Regions from separate parts of the Staphylococcus sp. GW821-FHT11H10 genome, predicted to be linked through region 4. Evidence: riboswitches for the same ligand, from Rfam matches in the RefSeq annotation. Region 4 holds a riboswitch; each other region holds the start of a gene.
What was found. A riboswitch is a leader RNA that binds a small molecule or an ion and turns the genes downstream of it on or off. The one in region 4 is predicted to bind thiamine pyrophosphate.
Positions count from the first base shown of each region.

Region 1: linked by a shared signal. The riboswitch ahead of AC1RRU_RS02930 (ABC transporter substrate-binding protein) and the one ahead of tenA (thiaminase II) in region 4 are both predicted to bind thiamine pyrophosphate.
Region 2: linked by a shared signal. The riboswitch ahead of AC1RRU_RS04170 (ECF transporter S component) and the one ahead of tenA (thiaminase II) in region 4 are both predicted to bind thiamine pyrophosphate.
Region 3: linked by a shared signal. The riboswitch ahead of AC1RRU_RS01770 (thiamine phosphate synthase) and the one ahead of tenA (thiaminase II) in region 4 are both predicted to bind thiamine pyrophosphate.

Region 1 covers NZ_JBXARC010000003.1:72,936-77,856, forward strand. The annotation lists gene AC1RRU_RS02900 (hypothetical protein) at 1-1, opposite strand, end outside; gene AC1RRU_RS02905 (hypothetical protein) at 418-615, opposite strand; gene AC1RRU_RS02910 (NAD(P)H-dependent oxidoreductase) at 970-1,524, opposite strand; gene AC1RRU_RS02915 (MerR family transcriptional regulator) at 1,517-1,927, opposite strand; gene AC1RRU_RS02920 (CPBP family intramembrane glutamic endopeptidase) at 2,004-2,840, opposite strand; gene AC1RRU_RS02925 (helix-turn-helix domain-containing protein) at 2,878-3,216, opposite strand; TPP riboswitch at 3,396-3,499, shown strand; gene AC1RRU_RS02930 (ABC transporter substrate-binding protein) at 3,558-4,469, shown strand; gene AC1RRU_RS02935 (choice-of-anchor I family protein) at 4,521-4,921, opposite strand, start outside.
Region 2 covers NZ_JBXARC010000004.1:138,137-143,057, reverse strand. The annotation lists gene AC1RRU_RS04185 (class I SAM-dependent rRNA methyltransferase) at 1-1,021, opposite strand, end outside; gene auxA (lipoteichoic acid stability factor AuxA) at 1,213-2,508, opposite strand; gene graF (glycopeptide resistance-associated protein GraF) at 2,658-2,777, shown strand; TPP riboswitch at 3,067-3,166, shown strand; gene AC1RRU_RS04170 (ECF transporter S component) at 3,253-3,828, shown strand; gene AC1RRU_RS04165 (ABC transporter ATP-binding protein) at 3,841-4,921, shown strand, end outside.
Region 3 covers NZ_JBXARC010000002.1:41,284-46,204, reverse strand. The annotation lists gene AC1RRU_RS01780 (putative quinol monooxygenase) at 69-353, opposite strand; gene AC1RRU_RS01775 (pyruvate MFS transporter) at 595-1,875, opposite strand; TPP riboswitch at 2,215-2,324, shown strand; gene AC1RRU_RS01770 (thiamine phosphate synthase) at 2,388-2,978, shown strand; gene thiO (glycine oxidase ThiO) at 2,971-4,086, shown strand; gene thiS (sulfur carrier protein ThiS) at 4,070-4,270, shown strand; gene AC1RRU_RS01755 (thiazole synthase) at 4,272-4,921, shown strand, end outside.
Region 4 covers NZ_JBXARC010000015.1:45,051-49,971, forward strand. The annotation lists gene murA (UDP-N-acetylglucosamine 1-carboxyvinyltransferase) at 1-528, shown strand, start outside; gene fabZ (3-hydroxyacyl-ACP dehydratase FabZ) at 568-1,005, shown strand; gene AC1RRU_RS08965 (YwpF-like family protein) at 1,185-1,628, opposite strand; gene AC1RRU_RS08970 (single-stranded DNA-binding protein) at 1,816-2,214, shown strand; gene AC1RRU_RS08975 (transglycosylase family protein) at 2,553-3,260, shown strand; TPP riboswitch at 3,371-3,473, shown strand; gene tenA (thiaminase II) at 3,549-4,238, shown strand; gene thiD (bifunctional hydroxymethylpyrimidine kinase/phosphomethylpyrimidine kinase) at 4,231-4,921, shown strand, end outside.

The sequences.
Region 1 (4,921 bases), on a different contig from region 4:
TCGTTGATTTGGTACCTCCTTATGATTGATTTAATTTTTGGGCTTTCTTTTTCTAAGCCAAAGTAAAATGCTCAAAATAATTGCACTTCCTATATATAATCCAAGAAATAATCCTATTATGCCAAAAACGCCTTGTTGTGTTTCATGGAATTTAATGATAGATTGGCTTGAACTCATAAAGACAAATCTAACGGTTTCTAGACAGACTAAATGAAACAACATATTTGCCCATAAGGAACCAGCAAATTCTCTGTATAATTGTAACGTGATGCCAAATATATAAAACTGAATCATTAAACCTACAACTGACAATAGTTCTGGATTACCTAAATGTATTAAGTTTGAAATAATATGCGCTACCCCACCAATAATTGCAAATAATAATGCTTGGATAAATAATGATGGAATAAATTTGAACTATTTTCGTAACTCATTTAATATCAATCCACGAATCAACACTTCTTCTGGAAAAGCCTCATATAATACTGCGAAAAGACAATTAAATAAAAACATTGCCCAAATATGTATATCCGTACTTACGCTCACATTTTGCATTAAACCTGTACTAATACCTATTACTAATACGATAAATGTAATTAAAAATGGTAGTGCCAATGCTATGATTAAATCTCACTTATTACTATACCCTTTTAATTTAATTTCTTTTAAAATGTCTGGGTTCTTTGAGTGAATGTACTTTAATGTTATCAATGTCCCAACGGTAAATATAACTCCACTTATCAGTTGACCAATAGGTTACGCTAGACCATGATTCATAGCGAGCCCACCTAATTCTCCTGCAACTTCCAATATAGCAATTGTGAGAATCATATAAGTTAAAATCTTATAAATACTAAATTGCCTTACCTTCATAAATCATTATCTCCTTCAAGTTAAATTTTTATGAGTGCAATTTAAGGCTAACATACTAAAGCACAAAGCTTAATAACTGCTTTGTGCTTAGTTTATTTATATGGATTTCATTACCTTTTCTACAAGACTATTCACTTTTTTATTTACAGATTGCTTATTACTTCGGTTGAGTTGATCAATATAAAATTTTTTTATATTAGAAATACCAACTAAATTTAGTGGATACTTCAATACTCTATAACCTAGATTCAAATTTAATAAATTAAACCATTCACTTCCACCAATTGTATATATAACTATTGCTTTTTTATCTTTCCATAAACCGTTTTTATAATATTGTTTATTTTTGAAACTAAAAGCCTCATTAGGCCAAAATGTCATATCAATAAATCCTTTAAGCAACATTGGCATGTTTAACCAATATAGAGGATAAATGAATATTAATGTATCACTTTGATTAATAATATTTATAAATTTATTTTGCTTATCTGTTAATTCATGTTTATATCCTTTTTCTAAAATAAGTATGTCTTCTTTAATAAGTTGTAGATTGAAAATATACTTCTCTTTATTTTCCAATTTTTGAGTTAATAATTTAAAAATTCCATAACATGTCCCTGATTGATTTCCAGCGTATATAATACTAATCATACTCTTTAACTCCTGCTAACATATTCAAAATTTCTGTTTTATTTTCCTCAAATTTCATGTCTTGTGAGAGCTCCTTAACTTGTTCCAATCTATTCAATATATTAATTTGTTCATTAATACTTCTTTTATAATCCTTAATAATTCGATCTAAGTACTTAGTAGATTGGATGTTACACTCTTTTGAAGTAGGCTTGTTAAATAAATTTACAATATACTTTATTTCTTCTAGGCTTAAGTTTAATCGTTTCAAATCTTTGATAAGTTTCAATGTTGTATAGACAGTCTGATTAAATTCCCTATAATTATTTTGATTTCTAGAAATGTTAATCAAGCCTTTTTCTTCATAATAACGAATCATTGATTTAGATATATTAAGCTTTTTGGAAACTTCATCTATTTGCATTTTCTCATCCCCTTCCTATGTTATTTAAAAGTTATCATTAAACTATACTTGAAGGTCAATAAAAAAAGAGACTAAATTAGTCTCTCAAATTAATTCTCTGCACACTTTTCATTGCAACTAAAATTATTGCTATTACGAATAATACTATTGCTATGAGTGAAGATGTATTACCGTATGCGCCACCGGTTAGGAGTATGTTTTTAACTTTAATAATATACTGAATTACGCCGTAGTCATCATTATGCGTTGTGATGTGGACAAAGTCTGACAGATTCCAACACATATGCATAAAAACACTTGGCCAAATTGAGTTAAATTTATACGCCGTCATACCGTACAATATACCAGCGACCGTGCCACTTACGACTAATAATATTAGACTAACACCAGACATCCCGCCATTAAACAAATGGACTAAAGCGAATAATACTGATGTAACAATGATGGCAAAGGTAATATTCGCTTTCTTTTCAATGTAGCCCATTAATAAGCCTCGTACTGTTAATTCTTCAGCTATAGGTGCACATACTCCACCTAAAACAATAATTTCAAATAACATTTCTAAATATTCTATTACAGTATCAGCTTTCGTTATTTCAAAATGACCTGGAATAATGACACAATAAATGATGATATTTATAATCGGAATCAGTAAGCCAACTGATAGATAACTTAGACTAAACTTAAGTGTGTTAATACGATAGTCACTTAATTTCTCTTTAAATCCTTTATTAATTAAAAGTTTAATGAATAAAAAGGTAAGTCCCACATAGGTGATACCATGTAAGATTGTTTCAAATGATTTCAAATCTAACAAATGCCATAGTAAAGCAATATTTTGCGCAATGACTGTTAATACAAACGTCAAAATAATGACACCAATCATCTTCAAATACTTAATTATTAAATGCATCATGTACCTCCTAAGTTGAAGTAGGAGACCGATACTATTAACTTGTAAAGATTTGTGTTATTGTACCGCACACGATAACTACCAAAATTAATACGAACCACCACTTTTGAGATAAGAAATCCCAAAAATTTAAATGTTCAGGATATGATTGTGATTCTTCTCTTTTATAAGGATGAGACGTTTGCCCTGTTAATAATTCGTCTGTGGAAATGTCAAAACGTTGCGCTAATTGCACAATCATTTGCACATTCGGTTCAATCGTACCCTGTTCCCATTTGGAAACGGTTTGGCGTGTCGTGTGTAATTCAGTAGCTAATTGATCTTGAGTTAGATTATTCTCTTTACGATGTTTCCTAATCTGTTCAGCAAGTTTCATAGTTATGGTCACCTCTCTTCTAACTTAGCAAGTTCATTTGTCACTTTCCGCATACAAAATGGCGCGTTCCCTTTAATTTCGCTAACATTTTGTTTCCAAAACTTAGCTTATCATGTTAACTATATTTTTATCAGTCAATTTTCTACTATACAAATTTATGCTATGTTATTAATAGATAAAAAAATCACTAGGGGTGCATTTAATATGCTGAGAGAAAGTAAAAAACTTTCAACCCTTGAACCTGTTGGTTAGTACCAGCGTAGGAAAGTGAAATACATATACTGCTATTTCTTTCAAATTCACTTTTTTACGAAAAAATTGTCTGTTGGAGGAATTTTTTTATGGAAAAATTAATTGTTGGTTTAGAATGGTTTTTAAACCCTGATCACTTACCTTTAATTTTAGGTATTGAAAAGGGCTGGTTTAAAGAAGAAGCGTTAGAAATTGAAATGATTGAACCAGAAAAACACTTCGATGCATTGGAAGAAATCGAAAATAATTCAATGGATATTGCAATTACTGAACCTATTCATTTAGTTGAAGATAAAGCAACTAATCAAAATGTGGTAGGTTTTGCCAGATATCTACACACTAATGGCGGTGTTATGTATAACAAAGATAAAGGAATAAAGACACCTAAAGATTTAGTTGGCAAACGTCTTCAATATCCTGGAGCCCCTGGCCTAGGAGGTATTGCTATTGCTAAAACTATGATTGAAGCTGATGGTGTAACATACAAAGAAGGAGATATAACACCAGTTAATAATAGTTTTTATCATACTGACGCACTATTAAATGATAAAGCAGATGCTGCCACACTTATATTTGAAAACTTTGAGATTCTCGAAGCAAAAAGTAAAGGTTTAAATGTAGATTATTTTGCATTAAAAGATTATAACGTGCCAGACTTTTGCCAGTTAATTTTTATTACAACTCCTAATAAATTAAAAGAGGATAAAGGAAAAATAAAAAAATTCCTTAAAGTCATTAAAAAAGCAATTCAATTTATTAATACTCATCTCGAAGAAGCAGTCGATGTTTATGCTAAATATACTCAAACGGATGTAAGTAATCAATTAAATAAAGACACAATCATTGCAACTACCAAATGTTTTACTAATGATTTATCTATGAGCCCAGAATTTTATGATGACTTACAATTATGGCTTAAGGAAAATGGCAAAATTGAAACAACTATAGATGCTAAAGAATACTTTAATAACCATTTATTATTTAACAGAACCTCTAAATAATAATGATAAGAGCACACTAAATTTCAGATTAGCGTGCTCTTAATTTATATATTATTTCTCAGATTTCGAAGCTTTGCGTTTTCTAATAAATGCTAACCCTAAACCACCAAGTAACACTGACCATAACGTTGTATTTGTTTCAGTTTGACCTGATTTTGGTAGTTCACTAGTTTCTTTGTTATTAGAAGTATTTAAATGGTTTGCCTCCTCAGACACTACACTTCCATAGTTAGTTGCCCCTACGTGATGACTTGAAGATTTTGTGCTTACCACACTCAAGTTATGAGTGTTAGAATTTACTGTTAGCTTATCACGGCTTTCTTCTTGATGATTTGCATGGGCACTATGATTAATATTGTGTGAAGCACCTTTACTCTCTACTTCTTCATGTGATTGTGCACTTGTATCATTGTTATCTTCTTTATCTGAGATAACCTCGTCGCTATCATCTT
Region 2 (4,921 bases), on a different contig from region 4:
CTTTTAATGAGAAAGTACTTGAATTTGTACATAATAATAACGAGCCATTTGGAGCAAGTATACTTAATGCACCATTAATTAAATCATCATAATTCTTTTGTACTGAGAATGTTTTCTTCTTATTTCTTGCAAAACTTGGTGGATCAATAACTATTGTGTCGAATACTTTACCATGTCGTGCAGCATAATTGTAAAAATCAAATGTATCCATGACATATATATATTGACTTTTAGGGTCAATACCATTTAAACCAAAGTTTTCTTCAGTTAAACTACGTGAACGGTTGGCTAAATCCACACTTGTCGTTGATTTAGCATTTTGAGCAGCCACTACTGAAAACGCACCTGTATAACTAAATAAATTTAGTATATCTTTCTCTTTTGCAAAATGATCACGTAATTTCTTACGTACTTCTTTTTGATCTAAGAATATACCTGTCATCAAACCATCATCTAGGTCTACATTGTAAAATGTAAAATTCTCCTCTATAACTATTGGAAAATCAGGTGCTTCACCGATTACATGTCCACCGGTGTATTCAGAGTCTTTAAAACGCATTTTTTCATAAATTGACTTAAATGGAAATACTTGTTGAATGGCTTCAATGACATTATAGCGAAACTTATATATCCCCTTTGAATACCATTGAATCAATAAGTGGCCATCGTAATTATCGATTGTTAAGCCTCCAACACCATCGCCTTCAGCGTTAAATAGTCTAAACGCATTGGTTCCTTCAATGTGATAGTAATAATCACGCTCTTGTAATGCAATTTGAAATTGTTTTTCGAAAAAAGAAGTATTAATGGCTTCGTTTTGATCATAACTCAATACCCAGCCTAAACCCTTATGTTGACGTCCTACATATGCAGTAGCAACGTACTGTTCTTGACCGTTCATAAGATAAAATAAATCGCCTTCTTTTAAATGATCATTTTTATAAATATCATCTTCATCCACAAGTGGATATTGATTTAAATACTTTGATTCCTTACCTCTATTTAAAGTTGCTATTTTCATTTTTTAAACGCTCCTAATTAGAATGCTTTTGTAGTTTAAAGTTTATAAAAAATTTCTAAATATTATTCGTTATTATTTTAACAAATATGAATTTGTCATTACACAAAATAACATAAACAAAAAAGGTGGATCGCGAAGTCTATTTTGTCACCATAGATTTCACGCTTCCACCTAAGTAAAATTTGAAATAATTAAGGTTTTTCTCTCAATTGTAACGTAAATGCGATAATAACCGCCATCAACATTAAGATTAGAGTTGGAGTAATAAAAATCGATAATAATAATCCATGAATCATAATGTTTACGAATTCAGTTAACAATTTAAAGAATAGAATACTAATCATAAATAATTGTAAATAATAATATTTACCTCTTAAGAAATGTGTAAATGTAGTTGCAATGTATGTAATGATTACAAACATTAACAATAACAATGTTACCCATTCAACAACATATTGCGTTTGAGATAGTTCCCATTCACCAGAAACAAACAATGCGTTTCTGTTATTAAATTCAATAAATGTAAATAAGAATAGAATGAAGCCACAGAATATTTCTACATATGCTGGTTTAATCCATTTAGGACGTCTCATCCAATTTGGTATATCATCTTCTTCAATATTAAATACATTTTTGAATTTATTTTTAAATTTATCACGTTTTGATCTGATTTTTTCTAAATCGACACTTCTTCTCGTCTTACGTGCATATTCTGATGTTTTATCTTGAAGTTGTTTAAAATGAACTTTAGACTGATTCGAAACATTTCCCTTACTTGTTCTTGATAATTCAGGTTCTTCTTCACCCAATTCTTCTTTAGTTAATGGTAAAGCTCTTCTTAAGAATAGGAAATTCCATATTGAAGCTTGCGCTAATAACCACATAACTAAGAAAAATGTATTTACACTTAAGATATCTATTGGTGCAATTTCATTGGCATCAATTTTACCGTATAGAGAAATTTGAGTAATTAAATAACTTATTCCGTATGAAAAGATAATCCATAGATAATGGCTTTTTCTATTAGCAACATTAAGTTCATCTTTATATACAATGTAGCCTGTGTGAATTATAAAAGGAATAATAAAGATAATTGCCCAAAAACTGTACACTTGAGTCATTAAAGTAATTGAAATGAGGAAGTATAAAATCCCAATAATTAAAAAGAAAATTGAGATGTCGTAATCATATTTCGTAGTTCTAAATAATGCATATCCAATAAGCATTACAAGAATACCAAACAGAATAATTATGACTGCACTAATAATAGGAAAGCTGCCTATGAACCTACTCATCACTCTAATTATTTCACTGAAGAATGCATTAAGAAAATCCCATAAATTATGAATTTTCAACTCAACTTTTTCTTTATCTTTTAATTGATTGATTAAAGGTAAGTTTATTAATATTATGAGACCCGTGAAGAGTGAAACGATACCGATAATATAACTAAAAATTATCTCGGTGTGTTTCTTAAGAAAAGACATACTGTTCACCTCAAAATTCATTATATAGTAAGATGTTCATCTTGTCTTTATTAAACAATAAAATACATCTCGAGACCTATATAAGTTTATCCTACTTTTATGTGGGTAAACTTAAATTGTAATCATTAATCTATCAAGGAGTGTTAATTATGACAAACGAAGATGCTAAAAAAGCAAAAGAAGTAGAAGAAAAATTAAAAGAACAAAAAGAAGAAAAAACTGATGACATCGAACAAACTAAAAAAGATGTTCAAGACACTTTAGATTAATTATTAAGAAATCTCAATTCGCAGGAGTTGAGAACAATATACTATTTAACCGCTACACTGCTAAAAAGTAGTAGTTAACTAAAAACTGAGAGAACGCTCTTTCCGAGCTTTTCTCAGTTTTTATTTTTAATACAAGGTTTAAATATTTTAGAGATTTCACTAGTTAAGTGTATTAGGGAATAGCGTATTCAGAGTAAAACCAAATCAAATCCCCTTTTTTATTTGTAACTTAGCAAAATCATCTTGACATTAAATCTTAAAAGTCATACATTTAAAATAAATTAAATATAAAATGCACTAGGGGTGTGTATACTGAGATGAGGTTTAACCTCGAACCCTTTGAACCTGAACTAGTTAAAACTAGCGTAGGAAAGTGTTGCTAATATAAATAATTGTGGTAAATACATATAGCATTTTATTTAAATTCACGCACAACTTTCTACGGATGGTTGTGCGTTTTTTAGGAGGAAATAACATGTCAAAAGGTTTAAAGCTTTCAGAAATATTAGTAACTGTTCTGATTGCAGTAGTATTTGCTATTATTTATAACTTATGGTGGTTTGCATATAATGTGGCCCAAGTTGCCGGTGTTCACATTGAGCAATTAACTTATGGCGTTTGGTTTATGGCAGCTATCGTTGCGTATTTAATAATTCCTAAACCTGGTATTGCACTAATTGCAGAATTTGCCGCAGGTGCTGGTGAAACAATTGTTATGGGTAAATTTGATATCCCTACAATTGTATATGCTATCCTTCAAGGTTTAGCTTGTGAAATTATTTTTGCTATTTTCAAATATAAATCTAGATCATTAATGGTTGCTATATTAGCAGGATTAGCAACTGCATTAATTTCATTTCCAGTTGATTATTATTACGGTTATTTAGCTGAAGTCGCAGGATGGAATCTTCTTTTATTCATTATCTTCCGTTCTATTAGCGGTATTGTCATTGCAGGCTTATTATCTTATCTGATTGTTAAAGCATTAGATCAAACAGGTGTAACGAAATTATTCCGCCCTGCATCTCAAAAAGACTACGACAACCTATAAGGGGAAATTAAAGTGTTAAAAGCGAAAAATTTACGTCTAAAATATCCTAACGGCGAACGTAAAATCTTCGATAATTTAAATATTGAAATTAAAGATAAAGAAAAAGTGCTTTTACTAGGTCCTTCTGGATCTGGTAAGAGCACATTGCTTAATGTTTTAAGTGGTATCGTTCCAAATCTAATTGAATTACCGATGAAATATGATGAGCTTGAAATTGACCCACACTCCGGCGTCATTTTTCAAGATCCAGATACGCAGTTTTGTATGCCTAAAGTGTATGAAGAACTTGCTTTCGTTCTAGAAAATAAGCAAGTACCACGCAATGAAATGGACGCACTTATAGAGAATGCTTTAGCATCGGTTGATTTAAATGTTACGGACAATACTTTTGTCAATCATTTAAGTGGTGGCATGAAACAAAAGCTCGCTATTGTTGAAACTATTTTACAAGAAGCTAATACGCTTTTCTTAGATGAGCCTACTGCCATGTTAGATGTAGATGCTACAGCTGATTTGTGGCAACGACTTATTCAGTTATGGTCCGATCAAACTGTGCTTATTGTCGAACACAAAGTTGAACATATTTGGGAGCATGTCGATAGAGTCATCTTATTGAATTATGAAGGGCAAATCATAGCAGATGGCACACCGGATTACATATTAAACAACTGTGAGCATTTACTCACTGAATTTGGCGTTTGGCATCCTCATGCTTGGGATCATGCGCCAAAGCCGATTACATTTCCATCTAATGAAGCTGAAACATTATTTACTTTTAAGAATGGTCAAGTTATTCGTGGTAAAAAACAATTATTCCAGACATCCGAATTAAATGTTCATTCTGGAGAATGGATTACGATAACTGGGAAAAATGGTACAGGTAAAACAACGCTGTTAGAATCAATGATGCAACTTATAAAATATGAAGGCACGATGGCTTATAAGAATACAATATTGAAGAAAATTAAAGATGCAGCCAAGCATATGTATCTCGTTTATCAAAACCCTGAATTACAATTTATAACAAATTCAGTTTATGAAGAAATATATATACATTATAATCATCAAGAACCTTCAATCGCTGAAAATGAAA
Region 3 (4,921 bases), on a different contig from region 4:
AATCATATCTGTGACATAGATTTCAAATCCTACCTTAGTAATGTATATTATTATGAAAATTTCTTTAATTATTTGGCTTCCGCAACATCAATGACTGGTTTTTCTGTAATATATTTGCCGATATTTTCGCTAAACACTTTAAAATGTTCTGAATGGTTATGTGCTTCAACCGCATCTTGATCTTTATAGTTCTCTACAACTACGAATGTATTACGTTCAGCTACATCTTCATAGTGGCTATAAAATGTATTTCCTTCCTCTTCACTTGCATGTTTAACTAAGTTCGTCATTAAATCTAAATATGCTTCACGATGTTCTTCACTTACTTTAAGTTTGGCATTAATAATAATCATACATTTCACCCTCAATTTTGTGATTAATTTAATATTATCTTACCATTTTCACTCATACATAAAACACTAATGTGACTTTAAGCTTTAATCACATTTTATTATAATTCGTCCAAATAGACATTTAGTGAATCTAAGTTCCAAAGCACTTAGCAAGTAATGTAATTAAATAAGCCAGTAAATGAATTAATTAAAACCCACTTACTGGCTAGATTCTAGGAATGATGTCCTAGCTTCTATGAAATTATTTTAATTCACGACTTTCATCTTTAATCAATGGTTTGTCTGGTGATACAAACAACCATAAAATTGCTGCGATGACTGCTGGAATAATTAATAATTGGAAAGTCATTGTCCAACCAAGTGATGCAACCAACGCACCAGCTAAGAACGGACTTAATAATGCACCAATGTTACCCCATAAGTTCATCCAACCAGATACTGTACCGGCAAAGTTTCTACCAATGTCATTCGCTGCTGCCCAGCTCATACCCATTGATACACCCATACCACCTAAACCAAGTGATAACCAGAAAATCGTTACGTATAAATTCTCAGTATGTACTGCAAAGAAAATTGAAACTGCGAACACGATGAAACCAACAATGGCAATTAAACCTCTTGAAACGAATCTTGATTGTCCGCTACGTAAAATTTTATCTGAAATCGCACCAGCAGATAAAATTAAAATAAACATGATAAACCAAGGTAATGAACTAATTGTCATGTCTTTAAATTCAACATGATATTGCTCAGTTAAATAAGTTGGTAACCAAATTAAGAATAATGAAATAACGAATTGTACTACAAAGTATTGACCTGCAATCGCATAGAAACTTACACGACGGAAGAATTGATTCCAAGGTGGTAGTGATTTACTTGTTTGAACAAGGTCACGATTCTCCATAATGAAATGTTTCTCAGCGTCATTTACCATACGATGTTGTTCTGGTAAGTCTTTCGCAATGATTCCCCATAATATTGCAATTAAGATACCTACAGCACCGAAGATGTAAAATACAGCTTGCCAATTGAACGCGTTTACAATAGCGATCGTAATGACAGGTGCCAATACAGGTCCAAAGTAAGAACCAGCAAGTAACATACTTGATGCTCTACCTTTCTCATCTTTAGAGAACCAGTTTGCATTAAACACAGCGTTTGATGGATACATTGGTGCTTCACCAATACCGAATAAGAAACGCACTAAATATAATAAACCGTGATGTTTAATCATACCTGTAAAGATAGTGAAAGCACTCCACCATACTAAAGCGATTGTAATCATCTTACGAGGTCCAAATTTCTCAGCTAACATACCAGAAGGTACTTGCATTAACGCGTAACCTAATGAGAAGAATGAAGCTAATAGACCAAATTGTTGTTTTGTCATATGTAAATCTTCCATCATTTGTGGGGCAATATATGAGATGTTAGATCTATCCATGTAGGCAATAACACCTATGATAAAAAATGCTAATGCGAAAAACCAACGAACACTACTTTTCTTTTGTCTTTGTACCATATCCTCTTTTTCCTACTTCCTTTAATTTGTTGATTCTAAATATGTTGTCTAATATAATCACGAGACTCCCTATTTGTAAAAATAACTCCCTTAAACCCCTTACCATCATAGGGTTTCAGCATTTATTTTTAATAATATTACCAGTTTTTGAAATCGTTTTCAATATCTTAATTAAAAGTTCTTTTATTAAATTGTACATCGTTGGTTACTTTATTCACTAAATTCGTATTTACGCTTTGCAATCTCAATATTCATTAAAATTTGAACTCCATTTAAAAAAATTGTAGAATGAACTTGAAATGAAACGCGACTTATTATTATTTAAAATTAAATAGATAATTTATCCACTGGAAGTGCCTTTGTTTAAGGCTGAGAGTAAAGAAAGAACTTTATAATTCCTGGAACCTGATCCAGTTTGTACTGGCGTAGGAAAGTGGCTTACACATATCGTTACATAGAGACTAACGCTATTTCCTACGAAGGAGATAGCGTTTTTTCATTTATTAGGGGTGATAGACATCTTTATTGCGATAACAACTTATAAACATTTAACAGAAGCAGACTTACAACACTTCATTGAAATTAGTAAAGGCATCGATGGTTTACTATTTCGTACGCCTATGTCTAGTGATGATTTATTTTCCTTTTTAGAAAAATTAATCGCTGCTGGTTTCCCTAAAGACAAAATTATTATCCATAGCGATGTTGACTTATTAGAATCCTTGACACTTAAACGCTTGCACTGTCGAGAAATGGACACACTAGCGTTTGATTATAAAGCGCAACATCCTGATGTTGAAGTAAGCATGTCGACACATACTATTAACTCGGTGAAACAAGCTTATCAACATCAATTAGATTATGTCTTTTATGGTCATATATTTACCACGGCTTCTAAGCCAAATCAGCAACCTAGATCAATGTCTGAAATCAAAGCCGTGTTACAAGTTCCGATTCCAGTCTATGCCATAGGAGGTATTACTGAAGATACGATACAACGGCTTCCAAATGGCTTTGCAGGAATTTGTGCAATTTCTTATTTTATGAGCGCATCTTTACAACAAATTCAACATTTACGAAAGGAGTGGTTGAAAGATGCATGACGTACTTATTGTTGGTTCTGGTGTTATCGGAATGTCCATTGCGAGACACCTCAGTCATACGCAACTCGACATTGCAATTGTCGACCGTGATATACCTGGTAAACATGCTTCATATAAAGCTGGAGGCATGTTAGGTGCACAAAATGAATTTACAGAAGACAGCGACTTATTTCGTCTCGCTCTAGAGTCACGTGAATGTTTTCCTGAATTATGCGAAACACTCCAAGATGAAACTGGAATAGATATTCAATATCAAGCATCAGGATTGATTAAAATCGCAAATCAAATTGATGATGTGGCGCATTTACGTTCACAATTTCAATTTTTACATGCACTCGATAACGATGTGGTTGAACTTTCAGAGGATGAATTAGCAGATTTAACTGAAGGAAATGTCACTGCATCTGAAATGGCAATCTACATTCCAAATGATGGACAAATCAATGCAAATCATTATACGAAAGCGTTATTTAAATCCTTACAACAGCGTCGTATTTCGCGCTACTTCAATACAAATGTAACAGATATTATTCGGCAGAATGGTTACTATCAAATCGTTTCATCTCAAGGTGATTTATATGCGAAGAAAGTCATAGTGGCAAGTGGTGCATGGTCATCTCAATTATTAAAACAATATCAATTGCCTCGTGTGGTTGTCGGCGTTAAGGGCGAAGTTCTTCTCATGGAACATGACCATTTAAATTTAAAACAAACAGTATTCATGACTAATGGATGCTATATAGTTCCGAAAGCGCCTAATCGTTACTTAATTGGTGCTACTAGCGAATTTGATAATTATTCTGTGGGTAATACGGAACAAGGCGTCTCATGGTTAGAACACTATGCGACAGAACGTATACCTGAACTTGCAAACGCACATATCATTAAACAGTGGTCTGGCGTACGTCCATATACGGACGGCGAATTACCAATTATGGACCGGGTTGACGATGGTTTATATGTCATTACCGGCCATTATCGGAACGGTATTTTATTGTCCCCTGTTATTGGTCGTGACATCGCAAACTGGCTATTAACTGGAGTCAAACCAACTCGCTATGAATCTTTCAATGTCTCAAGGAGGTTAAATCATGAAATGCATTATTAATGGCGATGCATTCACGTTCGATACTGAGCAATCCATTCATCAAGTGCTTGTCTCTTTAGAATTAGACCCAGAACGTGTCATTGTTGAACATAATAAAACATTAATTAAACAAGAAGATTATCATCAACACACAGTACGTGAAGATGATCAATTAGAATTATTAGAATTTGTTGGAGGCGGATAAAATGTTTAAAATTGGAAATTTAGAATTACAATCTCGTTTATTACTAGGTACAGGAAAGTTTGAAAATGAAGACGTACAAACAGAAGCGATTAAAGCTTCAGAAACAAATGTACTTACTTTCGCAGTAAGACGTATGAATTTGTATGACAAGAATTTACCTAATCCACTCGCAAATATTAATCTAAAAGACTTTATCACTTTTCCAAATACTGCTGGCGCAAAAACTGCTGAAGAAGCCATTCGCATCGCAGAAATCGCTAAACATGCCGGTGTTTGTGACATGATTAAAGTTGAAGTTATCGGAGATGATGAAACATTATTACCTGATCCGTTTGAAACATATGAAGCTTGCAAAGTATTGCTAGAACGTGGCTACATTGTTTGTCCATATATTTCTAACGACGTTGTGTTAGCTAAACGTTTAGAAGATTTAGGTGTACATGCCGTTATGCCATTAGCTTCACCAATCGGTACAGGTCGCGGCATAAACAACCAACTTAATTTAAGTTACATTATTAAAAACTCAAATGTGCCAGTTATCGTTGATGCTGGTATTGGTTCTCCGAAAGATGCATGTCATGCGATGGAATTAGGGGCTGACGGTATTCTACTCAATACAGCTGTATCAGGTGCGAAAGATCCTGTGAAGAT
Region 4 (4,921 bases):
GCAATTACACGTGGTGATGTATTTGTTAGAGACGCTGTGAAGGAACACATGACTAGTTTAATTTATAAACTAGAAGAAATGGGTGTTAATTTAGATTTCCAAGAAGATGGTGTAAGAGTCACTGCTGAGGATGAACTTAAACCAGTTGACGTTAAAACATTGCCACATCCTGGATTCCCAACAGATATGCAATCACAAATGATGGCGTTATTATTAACAGCTGAAGGTCATAAAGTGATAACTGAAACAGTCTTCGAAAATAGATTTATGCACGTTGCCGAATTCAGACGTATGAATGCAAATATTACTGTAGAAGGCAGAAGCGCTAAAATACAAGGTAAGAGTCAATTACAAGGTGCTCAAGTTAAAGCAACGGATTTACGTGCAGCTGCAGCATTAATATTAGCTGGTTTAGTAGCTGAAGGTACAACTCAGGTTACTGAATTGAAACATTTAGACCGTGGTTACGTTAATTTCCATGAGAAATTAAAATCATTGGGCGCTAACATTGAAAGAGTAAATTATTAATAAGATAATTATCGTATAAACTTCTGGAGGACTTACATTATGGAAACAATTTTCGATTATAATCAAATTAAACAAATTATTCCACATAGACAACCATTTTTACTAATTGACCGTGTAGTTGAATATGAAGAAGGCAAAAGATGTGTGGGCTTAAAACAAGTATCTGGTAATGAGCCATTTTTCCAAGGACACTTTCCAGATTATGCTGTAATGCCTGGCGTACTAATTACTGAAGCTTTAGCTCAAACAGGAGCTGTTGCTATGCTAAACAGTGAAGAGAATAAAGGTAAAATTGCTTTATTTGCTGGTATTGATAAATGTAGATTTAAAAAGCAAGTAACTCCTGGTGATACTTTAATGTTAGAAGTAGAAATTACTAAAATTAAAGGTCCGATTGGAAAAGGTACAGCTAAAGCAACTGTTGATGGACAATTAGCTTGCAGTTGTGAACTAACTTTCGCAATTCAAAATGCTTAGATAATCATAGATGGGAGTAGGACAGAAATAATATTTTCTCAAAATTTATTTCGTTGGCCTACCCCGGAAAGGATGACTAGGTTTGAAAAAAGCTTGATTCAAGCGCATTTTCAAATCAGTCAGCAACTGACAAAATGATAAAGTAGGCTGAGACATTTAATTTTGTCTCAGCCTCATTTTTATTCTCTCTCAAATTTTTCTTCTTTAAGTTTTGGTTTTGATTGCATCATTCGATTGAATGTTATTTTTAACTCTTCACCAGAAAGACCTTCATCTATCAACTGTTCTAATAAACTCTCTGCATATACTTGACGTAAAGTATAAATATGGCAGTCAAATACTATTGACATTGTTGTTTCGAATTCAGAAATGCTTTTAATTGTGGCATCAAATAAAGCGGGATCATTTGAAGGACGCGTTATCACGACTCTAATGTCCAATAAAGTTTGATCATCATAATATTTTTTCATTGTCTCATAATGTGCATTTGAAATGACAACCTCTAAGAGCCAACCTGTGCCACTATTTTCTTTATTAATGATTACACCATCTTCTAACTCGAATTCAGTTATTCCACCATTTTCGTTTACGATTTGAAAACGTACAGCTTTAAATGTCTTCACTTCATCACATCCCCAAAAAAATTTAAATTATGCAAAAAATGAAATTATTAATAATCTAATATGAGTTTTACAATTATTTTCTTTAAATATATCAAACTTTGTGTATTAAGAGGAATAAAAATATTAAAAATAGAATTTTGACGCTTAAATTATAAATGAATAATATAGTTATAGAAGGAGGTGACACATGCTAAATAAAATTGTGATAGTAGGTCGATTGACCAAAAAGGCACAAATATTTGAAAACGAGGAGGTGAAAATAGCTACGTTCTGTGTTGCAACTGAACGTAATTATAAAGATGAAAATAATGAAATAGCTTGTGATTATATTTTTTGTAAGGCATTTGGTAAAACAGCAACAAATATAGAATCATATACAGACCAAGGCACTTTAGTTGGTATTACAGGACAAATGAGATCTCGTAAGTACGATAAAGATGGCCAAACGCACTTTGTGACTGAATTATATGTTGAAACAATTAAATTTATGTCCCCTAAATCTAAAAATGATAATATTCTTCCTAACACCTCATATGATGAAGACGCTTATTCCTTTGATCACCTTGAAGTGATTGATGTTAACTAATGTTCTAATAACTCCATCCCTTTTTACTATAAAAACTTCTTTTAATTATACTCATGGCCTCTCTTATATAAAGAATTTTATAAGGGAGGCTATTAAATTATCCATTTAATTATCTGAAAGATTTCATAAATATTACAAAGAAAAGATGTTTATTTACCTATTCAAAACTGTCATGATAGTTTGCAATTGAAATAATTATGGTTTTACTAATGTAATTTCTATGTAAAAAAGTCCTGTCTTTTTTTATTTCACTGTAACCTACTATGATTTTATGGATGTTAAAGTGTTACTTGTAAAATTAATTAAGACACAAACATTCTTAGGAGGATATATATATTATGAAAAAGACAATTATTGCTTCATCATTAGCAGTAGGTTTAGGAGTAGTTGCTGGCAACGCTGGACACGCAGATGCGAGCGAAGCTCAAGTAAATAAAGCAGAATTAGCTCAATTAGCTCAATCAAACGATCAATCATTAAATGATAGCCCTATCCAAGAAGGTGCTTACAATGTAACTTTTGATTATGAAGGTTTCACTTACCATTTTGAATCAGATGGTACTAATTGGAGCTGGAACTATGCACAATCAGGTCAAGCTTCTCAACAACAAGATGTAAGTGCACAAGCTTCAACTGTTTCTAATCAAACTTCAGCTGAACAAGTTGGTTCACAACAACAATCTAGTCAAGCTCAACCAACTCAAACTCAACAAGCACCTCAAACTGAACAAACACAACAACCACAAACTGAAGCTACAACTTCTAACTCAAGTTCTTCAAATAACAATGCTTCAAGTGGTTCTTCTGTAAATGTTAACAGTCATTTACAACAAATTGCACAACGTGAATCTGGTGGCGACATTACTGCTATCAACCCAAGTTCAGGTGCAGCAGGTAAATATCAATTCTTACAATCTACTTGGGATTCAGTAGCTCCTGATGAATATAAAGGTGTTTCACCAGCACAAGCTCCTGAAGACGTACAAGATGCTGCAGCAGTTAAATTATATAACACTGCAGGCGCTTCACAATGGGTAACTGCATAATATAGTAATTTAATTATTTTAAAGTAAGAGTGGAACAGTGAATTTTGTTCCACTCTTTTTTGTTTTGTTTGATAAAACGCAGTCATTTTGATATTGTTAAATTAATAAATTAATGCTACTAGGGGAGCCATAGTAAATGGCTGAGATGATTAATTCAGACCCTTATAACCTGATTTGGTTAGTACCAACGTAGGAAAGTAGTTATGTAAATGTTACGTTCTCTTTATTGAATGATAGCTACATTTCTACGTTGAAATGTAGCATTTTTTAATTTTAAGGAGGATTAATATGACATTTTCAACTGAGATTAAAGAGGCTGCGCAACCTATTATTGAAGAAATTTATAATGATGGTTTTATACAAGACCTATTAAAAGGGGATTTAGATGCTCAAGCAGTACGTCAATATTTAAGAGCAGATGCATCATATTTGAAAGAATTTACAAATTTATATGCACTTCTTATCCCAAAAGCGCCATCAATGAAGGATGTTAAATTTTTAGTTGAACAAATTGAATTTATGCTTGATGGTGAGGTTGAGGCACATGAAATCCTAGCAGATTATATCAACGAACCTTATGAAGAAATTGTTAAAGAAAAAGTATGGCCACCTAGTGGAGATCATTATATTAAACATATGTATTATCACGCATATGCACATGAAAATGCTGCGTATACTATAGCTGCAATGGCACCTTGTCCTTATGTATATGAAGTAGTAGCTAAAATGGCATTAGATGATCAAAATCTAAATAGAGATTCAGTAACATCGAAATGGTTTGATTTCTATAGCACAGAAATGCGACCATTAATCGAAGTATTTGACAATTTATTAGATGAATTAACAGCAAATTGTACAGAACAAGAGAAAAAAGATATTAAAGAAAGTTTCTTACAAAGTACTATACATGAACGTAATTTCTTTAATATGGCTTATATTAATGAACAGTGGAACTTCGGAGGCGACAAAAATGCATAAACCCAAAATTGCTTTAACAATTGCAGGAACTGATCCATCAGGTGGCGCTGGTGTAATGGCCGATTTAAAATCATTTCATGCCTGTGGCGTCTACGGTATGGCAGCGATTACAAGTATTGTTGCGCAAAACACGAAAGGCGTTCAACACATCCATAATCTTGAGATAAGTTGGGTACAAGAACAATTAGACAGTGTCTTTAATGATGAATTACCACATGCTATTAAGACAGGCATGATTGCAACTCATGAAACAATGGAGTTAATCCAACATTATTTGAAACAGCATTCAGATATTCCATACGTTATTGATCCAGTTATGCTTGCTAAAAGTGGTGATTCACTTATGGATGATGATACTAAGAAACATTTACAGAATACATTACTACCTTTAGCAGATGTCGTCACGCCTAATATTCCTGAAGCAGAGGAAATTACTGGTATCAAAATAGACACTGAAGAAAATATACGAAAAGCTGGTAACATATTTATTAACGAGATAGGTAGTAAAGGCGTCGTAATAAAAGGTGGGCATTCTGCTGATTTAAACAATGCCAAAGATTTCTTGTTTACTAAGGATGATGTATATACTTTTGAAGATCAACGCTTTGATACAAAACATACTCACGGCACCGGATGTACATTTTCAGCGGTAATTACTGCAGAACTTGCAAAAGGTAAATCAA